DNA from 3 places in the Alteromonas sp. 14N.309.X.WAT.G.H12 genome. Region 3 is predicted to be linked to each of the others. Evidence: predicted binding sites of a transcription regulator. Region 3 holds the regulator's gene; each other region holds the start of a gene.
The links. The regulator sigma-54, encoded in region 3, starts transcription at its own class of promoters, with help from an activator protein. The targets are predictions, from matches to a motif close to GTTGGCACGNNNNTNGNNT.
Positions count from the first base shown of each region.

Region 1: the regulator sigma-54 is predicted to act here: its motif matches at 2,187-2,205, upstream of V5298_RS08940 (CmpA/NrtA family ABC transporter substrate-binding protein).
Region 2: the regulator sigma-54 is predicted to act here: its motif matches at 2,069-2,087, upstream of hmpA (NO-inducible flavohemoprotein).

Region 1 covers NZ_JBAHZB010000023.1:29,473-33,690, reverse strand. The annotation lists gene V5298_RS08945 (ABC transporter permease) at 1-531, opposite strand, end outside; gene V5298_RS08940 (CmpA/NrtA family ABC transporter substrate-binding protein) at 616-1,953, opposite strand; gene V5298_RS08935 (glycosyl transferase family protein) at 2,320-3,321, opposite strand; gene cobA (uroporphyrinogen-III C-methyltransferase) at 3,305-4,192, opposite strand; gene V5298_RS08925 (nitrate reductase) at 4,185-4,218, opposite strand, start outside.
Region 2 covers NZ_JBAHZB010000003.1:73,435-77,652, reverse strand. The annotation lists gene V5298_RS02820 (endonuclease/exonuclease/phosphatase family protein) at 1-296, shown strand, start outside; gene sugE (quaternary ammonium compound efflux SMR transporter SugE) at 451-768, shown strand; gene hmpA (NO-inducible flavohemoprotein) at 793-1,983, opposite strand; gene norR (nitric oxide reductase transcriptional regulator NorR) at 2,217-3,812, shown strand; gene V5298_RS02800 (NAD(P)/FAD-dependent oxidoreductase) at 3,961-4,218, opposite strand, start outside.
Region 3 covers NZ_JBAHZB010000010.1:80-4,297, forward strand. The annotation lists partial or broken gene V5298_RS05525 (LptA/OstA family protein) at 1-194, shown strand, start outside; gene lptB (LPS export ABC transporter ATP-binding protein) at 194-919, shown strand; gene V5298_RS05535 (RNA polymerase factor sigma-54) at 989-2,476, shown strand; gene hpf (ribosome hibernation promoting factor) at 2,504-2,791, shown strand; gene ptsN (PTS IIA-like nitrogen regulatory protein PtsN) at 2,800-3,243, shown strand; gene rapZ (RNase adapter RapZ) at 3,290-4,135, shown strand; gene V5298_RS05555 (HPr family phosphocarrier protein) at 4,132-4,218, shown strand, end outside.

The sequences.
Region 1 (4,218 bases), on a different contig from region 3:
AAACGCCGAGGTAACAAAGGATTTTGAAAACATGGGATCATCAGACACATACAGTGCACTCACCACCATGGTAACCAGCGGCAGCCAAGCAAGTGGCGATACCGGCTTAAAAAGCTGAATAAGGGGGTTAATGGCGGTGTAAGCCGACTTACTCAAGCCACACACAATTCCCACGGGTACGGCGATAACAGACGCAATTAAAAAGCCAATCATGACGGTATATAGGCTCGTCCATATTTGATCAAAAAACGTCGGTGCACCGGTGAAGGGACGCACTTTTGGTTCATAGGTGGGATCTTGTGCCACCCGCGCCGCATTCCGTTGCTCTTGGCGCTCATAAAAGGCCTCAGCTTTCTCCCGCTGTGCACTGTGTTCATCAATCAAGGTGAGCGTTTGCGTCCACACTTGCGCCGGGCCGGGAAATTGCCCTAGTGATGTATCGATGGATTTGGCTACCCCATTCCACACAGCTAAGAACAATAACAATCCCACGAGCGGTAACAACAAGGTCTGTAGGGTGGTCAACAGCATTTTACCCGGATTACCTTGTTTAAATTGTCCGATAGATGTCACGAAAGACGCTGACTTACTCATAGTAATATCCTGTGTTAATCATTAAAGAACGGTATCGCCTTTCAGGCCGATGCCAAACTTTTCAAGATAGGCATTGGGATGGGTTCCGTCATAGGTAACCTCGTCGATAAACTCTTTTTGCGGCGGTTTAAAGCCCGTTTCTGTATCAAAATCTGGGAAGTCTTCCGCCTTTGCTTTGCCTTCAGCAATCAGTGCCTTAGCGGCAGCGGCATAGATATCAGGACGATACACCTCTTTGGCCATGTTGATATACCAGCTGTCCGGCTTCGCTTCAGGAATTTGTCCCCAACGGCGCATCTGAGTTAAATACCAAATGGCGTCACTGTAGTAAGGATAAGTCGCGTTATAGCGGAAGAATACGTTGAAATCCGGCACTTCACGTTTATCGCCTTTCTCGTATTCAAAGGTGCCTGTCATGCTATTGGCCAACACGGCTTCATCGGCCCCCACATAGGTACTTTTGGCCAGAATTTTCACTGCTTCAGGACGGTTCGCATTGTTGTTTTCATCCAACCACATGGCCGCTCGGATCATGGCTTTGACCACCCGAATATGGGTATTGGGGTACTTTTCTGCCCATTCGCTGCTTACACCAAACACTTTTTCCGGGTTATTTTTCCAGATTTCATAATCGGTGATCACAGGTACACCAATACCTTTAAATACCGCTTGCTGATTCCAGGGTTCGCCTACGCAATAACCGTGTATGGTGCCAGCTTCCATGGTGGCGGGCATTTGTGGAGGCGGTGTGACAGATAACAAAGCCTCGGCATCAATTTGTCCTGAAGTGTCACCTTTATGGGGCGCATAATAACCCGGATGAATACCACCGGCGGCTAGCCAGTAACGCAATTCATAATTGTGGGTGGAAACTGGGAACACCATGCCCATTTTAAAGGCCTTACCTTCTTCCCGGTATTTTTCCACTACCGGTTTTAGGTAATCGGCTTTCACTGGGTGAACGGGTTTGCCGTCTTCCTTGGGCATGTTCTTTTTCATTTGCTCCCAAATCTCGTTGGAAACCGTGATGCCATTACCATTAAGATCCATACTAAACGCGGTGATAATGTGCGCTTTAGTACCAAAGCCAATGGTGGCTCCTAAAGGTTGGCCCGCCAGCATATGGGCCCCATCTAACTCACCGTCGATAACCCGATCTAGCAACACTTTCCAGTTAGCCTGGGCTTCCAAAGTGACATATAGCCCCTCGTCTTCAAAAAAACCTTTCTCATAGGCAATAGCCAGTGGCGCCATATCCGTCAGTTTAATAAAGCCAAATTTGAGCTCTTCTTTCTCCGGCCAGTCGTTATTATCCGCCGCCAAAGATGACGCACTTACGCCAGTCAGCGTGACTGACATAACCAGCGCTGACGCTAAGGTTTTTGCTGTGTGGGTTAAACCGCGCAAGGGTGTTAACGCATTCATGTGTTTTCCTTTTAGCCAAAAAAAAACCCACCAGGTTAATGTTTGACCATTAACCTGGTGGGCTTCGTTGCCGTACATCCTAAGATGTATGAATCATAATGTTGTTGCGACAGCTTGGTACGCTTAAGTGCGTTTTTATTCTTTTATGCTGCCTCTTGTTGTTTATAAAGCATCAACAGTGCCAACATTAATATTCGTTCTATTTCAATAGCTTAGTGAATTTCCGTATTGAGGTGGGTAATAACTTGTATCAAGGTAGTGCAATTTCATTACCTTGGTTGCTCGTTGATGATGCAGCGGCTAGCTTGCACCATGAGAAAAGGGTAAGGCTTGGCGATCCCGTTCTTGCCAGAACTGATCTGCAAGGCGCACCGCTTCTTGCACATCGAGGGATTTAACCAGCATCAAATAACTGGCTAACGAAGCTTTGACCGCCTGTGCACCATACAGGTGTTCACTTTCGCCGCGCCAAAAAGCCAGCATGTCTTTAACATCCATGGCTTTATCTTTTACCGCCCAGGTTTGGGCCATTTCTGGCAAGGTCACCACCTCGGTTTTACCTTGGCGGGTAAAAAACAGTTCCGTTGGACGCTCACTGTTTACTTCAGGATCCCCCCCATCTCCGCGAAAACACAGGGCATCAAACGCGGTAAACGCTTCATTCACCCGTTGGTGTTTGTGATCAAGATGCATATGGTAAACGCCCTGAACATTAAATGGCGCCTGGGAGGGATTAAGCAACCTAGCTAAGGTATTGGCACAAGAGCGTAAAGCAAATACTTCCCGAAGTTTTATCAAGGTATTTAGCGGCGGTAACACCCCCCCTAAATCTAGGTAACTAACCTGATAGGTCGCTAACTGCTCCTGGGCTTGTTCAAGGGTAGTGGCAGCGGGTAATCCTAACGCGGGAAGCACATGAGAGGCATATAAGCGACCGGAACCCGGTTCGTGCGCTCCGTGCATAAAAACAGAAATGCCCTGCTGAGCAAGACAGGCAACAGATAACAGATACCAAGGGAGTTGTCTTCGTTTACCGGCATAACAACCAATATCCAATACCGGATTAATGCTGGCAAGACCCGCCGGTAATAACTCCCGACATGCCTGAACAAAACCGATAACTTCTTCTGGGGTTTCTTCTCGGGTGCGCAATAGCATGAGAAAAGCCCCCCGTTGATCGCCGGTGACTTCACCGGCTAACAACATTTTCATCGCCGTATAGGCTTCTTCCTGGGTCAGGCTGCGACTGCCTTTCTGGCCCTTTCCAATAATTTTAATATACTGACTAAAAACCTGTGACATGGGTGACCTGTTGAAGTAACTGCGTAGCGACCTGTTGGCGAGATTTTACCACCTCTCCGAAGATCAACAAAGCAGGACCTGTCAACTTGGCATTATTCACTTTTTCAGCAATGTCAGACACACAGCCTGTGATCACCCGTTGATGAGGGCAACAGGCATTTTCGATGACGGCCACGGGAAAATCAGATTTTACGCCGGCAGCTGATAAATGTTCAGCAATGTCTTTTAACCGGGATAACCCCATGTACATCACCACAGTTTGAGATTGAGTCGCCTTAGCAAGACTTTGCCAATCTGGCATTTTTTCCGGATCTTTAAAATGGGCCGTGGAGAGGGTGACCGATTGGGCACAGTGGCGTTCTGTCAACGGGATCCCCGTGTAGGCAGAAGCCCCCGATGCGGCGGTAATCCCAGGTACGATGGCAAAAGGAATATTGGCTTCCTGTAAGGCGGCGGTTTCTTCGGTGGTACGGGCAAACACCGCCGGATCGCCACCTTTAAGACGCACCACAGTCAGTCCCGACGACGCCATGTCCACCAGGCGACGACAGATATCCTGCTGTAACATGGAATGGCGTCCGGAACGTTTACCGACAAATTCGGTTTTTACGTGGCGGGGAATTTCGGCTAACACCGATTTATCCACCAGCCAGTCAAACAGCACCACATCGGCCTGTTGTAAACATTTCCAGGCTTTAATGGTGAGTAATTCGGCATCACCCGGACCGGCACCCACAATAAAAACCTGACCGGTTTTGGCCACCATCGAGGCGCTATGACGTGGGTTACTCGCGGGCGCTTGAGGTATTTTTCTGTTTAACCGCTTGCGGAAAAACTGAAACGGGAATTTATTCATTGCTGAATTAATCATGAAGTATTACCTCTTCTGTAACCCCG
Region 2 (4,218 bases), on a different contig from region 3:
AACAACAAGCTGCCCATCACAAATTTGTTATCATGGGCGATTTTAATCACCGGCTTTCCTTACCCCAAAATCGGTTTCGTCATGCCCTATTAAGCACAACACCCAGCCCTATTCTTGCCACTGATAACATGACTGGCTGCCACCCCCGTTATCCGGTGCCCATTGATCATATTATCCTAGGGGGGATCTCTGCCTCATCCATATTGTCACCGGTTCAGGTACATCCTTATGCTGACATGCACGAAGCGGCCATGTTAAGTGATCATTGCGCCGTTTCCTTAGCAATTATGCCTTAAGTCAGGCGTAATGCACATCGTACGGCGCGTGATGGTTTGCTAGAAGACCCATCTTCGGAAATAATAGCGCTCAGTGAACGAACAACAGGAAGTGGGGACGACCCCACCGCTCAATTTTCATCGGGGACGGCCTCATAAAAATTGAGAGGTATTGATGAACTGGATCTTTGTATTTGCTGCGGGCATTTTAGAAGTGTGCTGGGCGGTAGGGCTTAAATATTCTGATGGCTTTACAAAGCTCTGGCCGTCGGTTTTCACCGTGGTTTCCTTAACGGCCAGCTTTATTTTACTGGGATTGGCGCTAAAAAGTTTACCCGTTGGCACCGCCTACGCCATCTGGGTGGGGATCGGCGCCCTCGGCACGGCGGTCATGGGGATCCTTTTATTCGATGAATCTTCAGACGTGGTAAAGCTCGTTAGCTTAGGCTTAATATGCGCAGGTATTGTTGGCCTTAAAGTATCCCAAGCTTAAATTGACAACAAACCTGCGAGCACACTACAGGTTCTGGTGTGGGCCGAACAATTCGTAATGGATCTGATTATCCGCCACACCTGCATCCAGCAGCTGTTGTTTTATTCCCAACATAAAGGGCAATGGTCCACACAGATAAAACTCGCCGTCATTCAGCGGTAGCTGGGATTTTATCGCAGCAATATCCATTCGGCCTTCAAACTCACCCTCTTTGAGTTCGCCAGCGCGTTCATACCAGGTATAAACCGTTAAGTTCAGCGCACTTTGCAAGGATTTAACGTGTTCTTTAAATGAATGCTGACCTTCATGAATGCAAGCATGCAAATAGCTAACGGGGCGCTGCGTCTGTTGTTGGACTAAGGTATCCAGCATAGCTTGCATCGGCGTGAGCCCTACGCCTGCTGAAATCAGCACCACGGGAGCGTCGGATTGTTGAAGGAAAAAATCCCCTGCCGGTGGCATCGCTTCGATTTCATCACCTTCGTTAACATGATCATGTAAATAGTGGGATAAAACCCCCGCAGCATCAACCTCACCATCCCGTTTCACGCTAATACGGTAGGTTTTACCATTGGGTGAGGTAGATAAAGAGTATTGTCTAATTTCGTCGTAATCACTGCCTTGGGGACGCACTTTCACGCCTAAGTATTGACCTGGAAGATAATCAATCACTGGGCCACCATCTACGGGGGCCAACACGAAGCTTGTCACCAGTTCAGACTCCGGTGTTTTAGAAACAACACGAAAACGACGAAAATCTTTCCAGCCGCCTTCTTTTTGCGCCCGTGATTCGTACAATTCACCTTCTACCTTGATGAAGATATCGGCCAGTTGACCATAGGCGGCAGTCCAGGCCTCTTCAACTTCAGGGGTAAAGTCATCAGGGGCAAGCTCTCGCAGGGTTTCAATAAGATGATGGCCGACAATCGCATACTGCTCAGGCTGAATATTAAAGCTGGTATGCTTATGGGCAATACGCATCACCGCGTCGGTGAGTACATCCAGTTTATCAATGTTTTGGGCATAGGCCGCAATGGCCGCGAAAAGTGCCGCAGGCTGACGGCCACTTTTTTGGTGAGTCATATTAAACACATTTTTTAGCTCAGGATTATGCTTAAACATGCGCACATAAAAATGTTCAGTAATGGCCGTGCCGGCAGAAGCCAGTAAAGGAATGGTCGCTTTTACAGTATCGATATGAGTTTGACTTAGCATGGGTACACTCTAGTTAACGTAAAATGAGGAATAAAAGAAAAAAGCGGTTTTTCGATTACAAAGAAAGACTACTTAACCCTTCACATAGCTAACTTCATGCCAATTAAAATATCACTTAATATCAATAATTTATAAATACAAAGTCAATTATGTGTCATTTTGACATAATACAAAAAGAGTCAAAATGACTAAATCGTGTCATAATATATCTTTGTATTTAGGGTGACGCCATAATGACCAAGTTATCCAACCATGCACTTGTCAATTTTGCCATGGATTTAACCGCCGCATTAGAGCACAGCAATATCTATGAAAGCATCATAGGTGCCGTATGTGCCACCATCAACTGTGATGCCGCAGCGCTATTAATTTACCAAAAAGGCGTTCTTGAGCCGATGGCGCAACGGGGGCTAAGTCCCGATCTCATGGGCCGGCGCTTCGTGCTTGATGAGCATCCTCGGCTACACCAGATATGCCAACGCAAAGTCGTAATGCGGTTTCCCGCAGACTCGCCGTTACCGGATCCCTACGATGGCATGGTTATCGGTCACAGTGAAGATATGTCCGTACATTCGTGTATGGGCTTACCCTTATACAAACACGCCCAGCTTATGGGCGTACTGACCCTCGATAGCATAGAGCCCAATGTGTTTGATCAACTCGACGATGGTGCCCTCGATGTGATGGCTGAATTGGTTTCGCGGATCCTGGCCACGGCCCGCCGCATGGACAAACTTGAAAGCCAGTCATCTCACACACAAAACATATTGCGGGAATTAAATGAACAGGCAGGCGGGAAACATAACTCGGCAGAAATGATTGGCAATAGTAAAGCCATAAAAAAGCTCAGCAAAACCATCCGCCTGGCGGCACCTTCCGATTTAACCATTCTCATTGAAGGGGAAAGTGGAGTGGGCAAAGAGCTTGTCGCCCGCGCCATCCATCAGCAATCTAACCGTAAAGACAAGGCACTGGTTTACGTCAATTGCGCAGCAATCGCCAGACACCTCATAGAAAGTGAATTATTTGGTCATGTCAAAGGGGCGTTTACCAGTGCCAGCGAAGACCGCCAAGGCAAATTTCTACTGGCCGATGGTGGCACCTTGTTTCTTGATGAAATTGGCGAACTACCGCTAGAAGTGCAAGGAACATTATTACGGGCGATTCAAAATCAGGAAATTCAGGTGGTAGGTAAAGACCGACCGGTAAAAGTGAATGTGCGCATCGTAGCCGCCACAAACCGACGTATGGAAGAAGAGGTAAAAGCCCGCCGTTTTCGCGCCGATTTATACCACCGCCTAGGCGCCTTTCCCATCCACGTGCCCCCGCTAAGACAGCGACGGGATGATATTCCGCTATTGGCCGGTTATTTTGCGGAACAAACCCGGCGTAAATTGGGCTTACAACAACTCACTTTGGCCAGACAAACCCTGTCACACCTGATTGCATACCCATGGCCAGGAAATGTCCGTGAATTAGAACACGTGATCTCCAGAGCTGCATTGTACGCCAGGGAAGAAACCCCTCAGGGCATTACCATTATTACCCCTAAACACCTCAATGAATTAAACAGTGAACAAACGCTGCTCCCTTCTGTCAGTGAGAACACTCTCTCTAAGCAAGCTGTCGTCGATGACACCACAAATCACCCCATTAGTTTAAAAGATCAGACTCAGGCCTTTCAGCGTGAACTGATTTTAAAAACCTTAACGCAGTACAAGGGAAACTGGTCAAAAGCAGCCAAGCAATTATCTGTAGATAGAGCGAATTTAGCACGCCTTGCTAAGCGCATTGGCATAACGGTAAATAAGCAGGTGACAAGCCAATAACGTGCTCAAAAAAGTCGCAAAGCCACGAGAACGACTACAAAAAATGTCATTTCAATGTGAAAGATCTCGCTATTCTATCGTCAAGGAAAGGCTAATCACCGACAGGATCTCACCTTGTCGGTGATATTTCGTCATTAACCGTTTTTCGCTAGTGCAGTTTTAATTTTGGCCCCACAAAGTTACTGACTTTACGGCCGAGTAACGTCATGGTGCCCTTAAACCAGCCATGAACGGAAAACTGATGCATATTGTACAAAGAGATATACACCAAGCGGGCTAACCGGCCTTCAATGAACATGCTGCTGTTCACCAGAGAGCCCATTAAACTGCCCACCGTACTGTACTTACTTAAATGCACCAGTGAGCCGTAATCTTTATAGGTGTATGCTTTCATCGGTATGTGGTT
Region 3 (4,218 bases):
CCCAAATTCAGCAAGACACTAGCGTGGTGCAAGGAGACAGCATCACTTATGATATGGGCAAAGAACAATTACTTGCCACCGGGGGGGCCGAAAGCGCTTCAGGACGCGTGACTACCGTGTTTAGACCCGATACCATTGAGAGCAAAAGACAGCACGATGATAATGACGAAGATAACAAGGAAGATAATCAATAATGGCTACGTTGTCTGCATCCCATTTAGCTAAATCGTACAAATCCCGCCAGGTTGTACGGGATGTCAGCTTGTCAGTATCAACGGGCCAAATTGTGGGCTTGTTAGGGCCCAATGGCGCGGGGAAAACCACCACCTTCTATATGATTGTGGGGCTGGTTCCTTTAGACAAAGGAAAAATCAAAATCGATGACCAGGAGTTGACGCACCAACCCATGCATGAAAGGGCACGCAGAGGCATTGGATACTTACCACAAGAAGCATCCATATTCCGTAAACTCACCGTTCATGAGAATATCATGGCGATTCTGCAAACCCGCAAAGATTTGAAAAAAGAACAACGTGAAGCCGAAGCGGATTCACTACTTGATGAATTTAATATCAACCATATACGTAATAGTACGGGTATGAGTTTATCCGGCGGAGAGCGCCGTCGGGTGGAGATTGCACGAGCACTCGCTGCTAACCCACAATTTATTTTGTTGGATGAGCCCTTCGCTGGTGTTGATCCAATTTCAGTGAATGATATAAAGAAGATTATTCAGCATTTACGTGACAGAGGTATAGGAATCCTTATTACGGATCACAATGTTCGAGAAACCCTTGATGTTTGTGAAGAAGCCTATATCGTCAGTCATGGCGAGCTCATTGCGCAGGGTACCGCGGAACAAGTATTAAGTAATCAAAAGGTTCGTGATGTATACCTGGGAGAGCAATTCAGGCTATAGTTAGGATATCGGATTCGGTTAATCGTGACCCATACTGGGTATCCCTTGATAGAGTTATATAAGACGTAGATGAAACCATCGTTACAGTTAAAATTTAGCCAACAACTTACAATGACGCCGCAGTTACAGCAGGCGATCAAATTATTGCAGTTGTCGACACTTGATTTACAACAGGAAATTCAAGAAGCCTTGGATTCCAACCCGTTGTTAGAAGTGGATGAAAGTACCGACAACGATGTTGGCGAAAAAAATAATTTAGAGAACGACGATACGGTTCAGGAATCGGCATCTGCCACTGAAAGTATGGACACTGGAGAAGCGTTAGAAAAAAACGACCTTCCCGAAGAATTACCCTTAGACAGTACTTGGGATGAATATATCTCAGCTTCCTCCGCACCGGCAACCAGCATATCCGGCTCCTCTGGTGGCGATGATGAACAGATCTTTCAGGGAGAAACCACCGAGAACATTCAGGATCATTTGCTTTGGCAAATGCGCTTGACGCCCTTTTCAGAAATAGACCGAGCCATCGCCTTGGCGATTATCGACTCCATCGATGAAAGTGGTTACCTCACCGTTAGCGTTGAGGATATTCTGCAAAGCGTTAATAGTGACGAAACCGAAGAACCGGTGGAAGAAGACGAAGTGGAATGCGTGCTAAAACGTATCCAATTGTTTGATCCCATAGGCTCTGGCTCCCGTTCACCTCAGGAATGCCTGCTTGTGCAACTCAAACAGTTTGCCCCTGAGACGCCTTGGCTGGAAGAAGCCAAAATGCTGCTGGAGAACCATTGTGATTTACTCGGTAGCAAAGATTATCGAACACTAATGCGTAAAACTCGGCTCAAAGAAGATCAACTTCGTGAAGCCATGCGTTTACTACAAACATTGAATCCACGGCCCGGTAGCGCCCTTATCACCAAAGAACCAGAATATGTCATTCCTGATGTGTCTGTGGCGAAGAAAAACGGACGATGGGTGGTGGAACTTAATCCAGATAGTCTACCTAAATTAAGTGTTAATCAGCAGTATGCGGCCATGAGCCGTAAAGCGAAAAACAGCAGCGACTCTCAGTTTATTCGCTCTCATATGCAAGAAGCGAAATGGTTTATAAAGAGTCTGGAAAGTCGCAACGAAACCCTATTGAAGGTGGCGAACTGTATCGTACAGCAACAAATGGGATTTTTTGAGCACGGACCGGAAATGATGAAACCAATGGTGCTCAATGATGTCGCAGAAATGGTGGATATGCATGAATCAACAATTTCCCGCGTAACCACGCAAAAATACATGCATACCCCACGGGGCATTTTCGAATTGAAATACTTTTTCTCCAGCCACGTCGCAACGGAATCAGGTGGCGAATGTTCATCAACGGCAATACGCGCATTAATTAAAAAGCTAGTGGCGGCTGAAAAACCCAGTAAACCGCTTAGCGATAGTAAGATTGCTTCGTTGTTGGCCGAGCAAGGTATTATGGTAGCTCGGCGAACAATAGCAAAATACCGGGAATCTTTGTCGATTCCACCGTCTAACCAACGCAAAAGCCTGATTTAGGGCTGCTTAAAATAAGGAAGACGAAATATGCAAATCAACCTTACCGGTCGTCATGTTGAGATCACTGACTCTTTGCGTAATTATGTCGATACTAAATTCAGCAAATTAGAGCGCCACTTTGATCACATATCAAATGTGCACGTCATATTAAATGTTGAAAAACTCAATCAAAAAGCAGAAGCTACAGTATACCTTAGCGGCGCGGAAGTGTTTGCCTCTTCAGAAAACCAGGATATGTATGCCGCAATAGACAATATGGTTGATAAACTGGATAGGCAGGTATTAAAGCACAAAGAGAAGCTTAAAAAGCATTAACGTCACTTATGGATATTCAAGCCATCGTAAGCCTGGACCGCACTAAATGTGCGGTCCAGTGCAATAGTAAAAAGCGTATTTTGGAAATTATCAGCGGAATCGCTGCCCAAAATAACCCTGACATTGACGAAGCCACAGTGCTGAGCAGTCTGCTTTCCCGAGAAAGAATGGGCAGTACTGGCATTGGCAACGGCATCGCACTTCCCCATGGTCGACTAGAAGGGTTGGATCACGTTATCGCTATTGTTGTCACTAGTACACCTGCGATAGACTTTGATGCCATTGACAATAAACCTGTGGATATTTTTTTCACCCTGTTAGTGCCTCATGATCAAACAGAAGGTCACTTGCAAACCCTAGCCACAGTGGCGGGAAAACTCAGCGACAAAGAAACCATAAAAAGCATCAGAAAAGCGCAAACCAATGATGATATTATTCGCGCATTACAGTAAGTTATAGAAAAGGACATTTGTTGCCTGCGGATTTAGGAGAGACACGGTGAATCTGATCATCATAAGTGGCCGTTCAGGCTCGGGAAAATCTGTAGCATTACGGGCCTTAGAGGATTTGGGATATTACTGCGTTGATAATATCCCCGTTAACCTGCTTCCCGCTTTAACCCATACTGTCGCCGACGAATACGAACAAGTGGCCGTGAGCATCGATGTTCGTAACCTGCCCAAAGATCCCGCTGAATTAGTGGAAATACTGGATTATTTGCCCGAATCTTGGACGGTTACCATTGTGTATATCGATGCCAGTGAAGACATGCTGATGAAGCGCTTCAGTGAAACCCGGCGTTTGCATCCACTGGCCAAATTAAACAAGTCTTTATCCGATGCCATTCTCACAGAAAAAGAACTGCTTGCCCCCATTGCGGAACGGGCAGATCTTAATATTGATACCGATTCCTTAAGCATCCACCAGCTTGCCGAACTCATACGCGAGCGCATTTTAGGTAAAAAAAGCGCGCGTTTAGTACTGGTTATCGAATCCTTTGGCTTTAAACATGGCATTCCTAAAGACGCCGATTACGTGTTTGATGCCCGTTTCTTACCTAATCCCCATTGGGAGCCCGACTTAAAACATCTCACTGGCTTAGACACGCCTGTGCAAGTATTTTTAAGTTCACAGCCCATCGTTACCAAATTTATTTATCAAATTCAAAACCTCATCACCACATGGTTACCCCATCTAGAACGCAACAATCGAAGCTATGTGACCGTTGCCATAGGCTGCACCGGTGGCCAGCACCGCAGTGTTTACGTTGCTGAATGCTTAGCTAAGAACTTGCGGGAGAGCCATTCTGATGTGCAAATACGTCATCGAGAGCAAAAAGAATGATGCGCCTAGAAAAATCTGTCACCATTGTTAACAAACTGGGCTTACATGCCCGGGCAGCCACTCAACTGGTACAACTGGCGAAT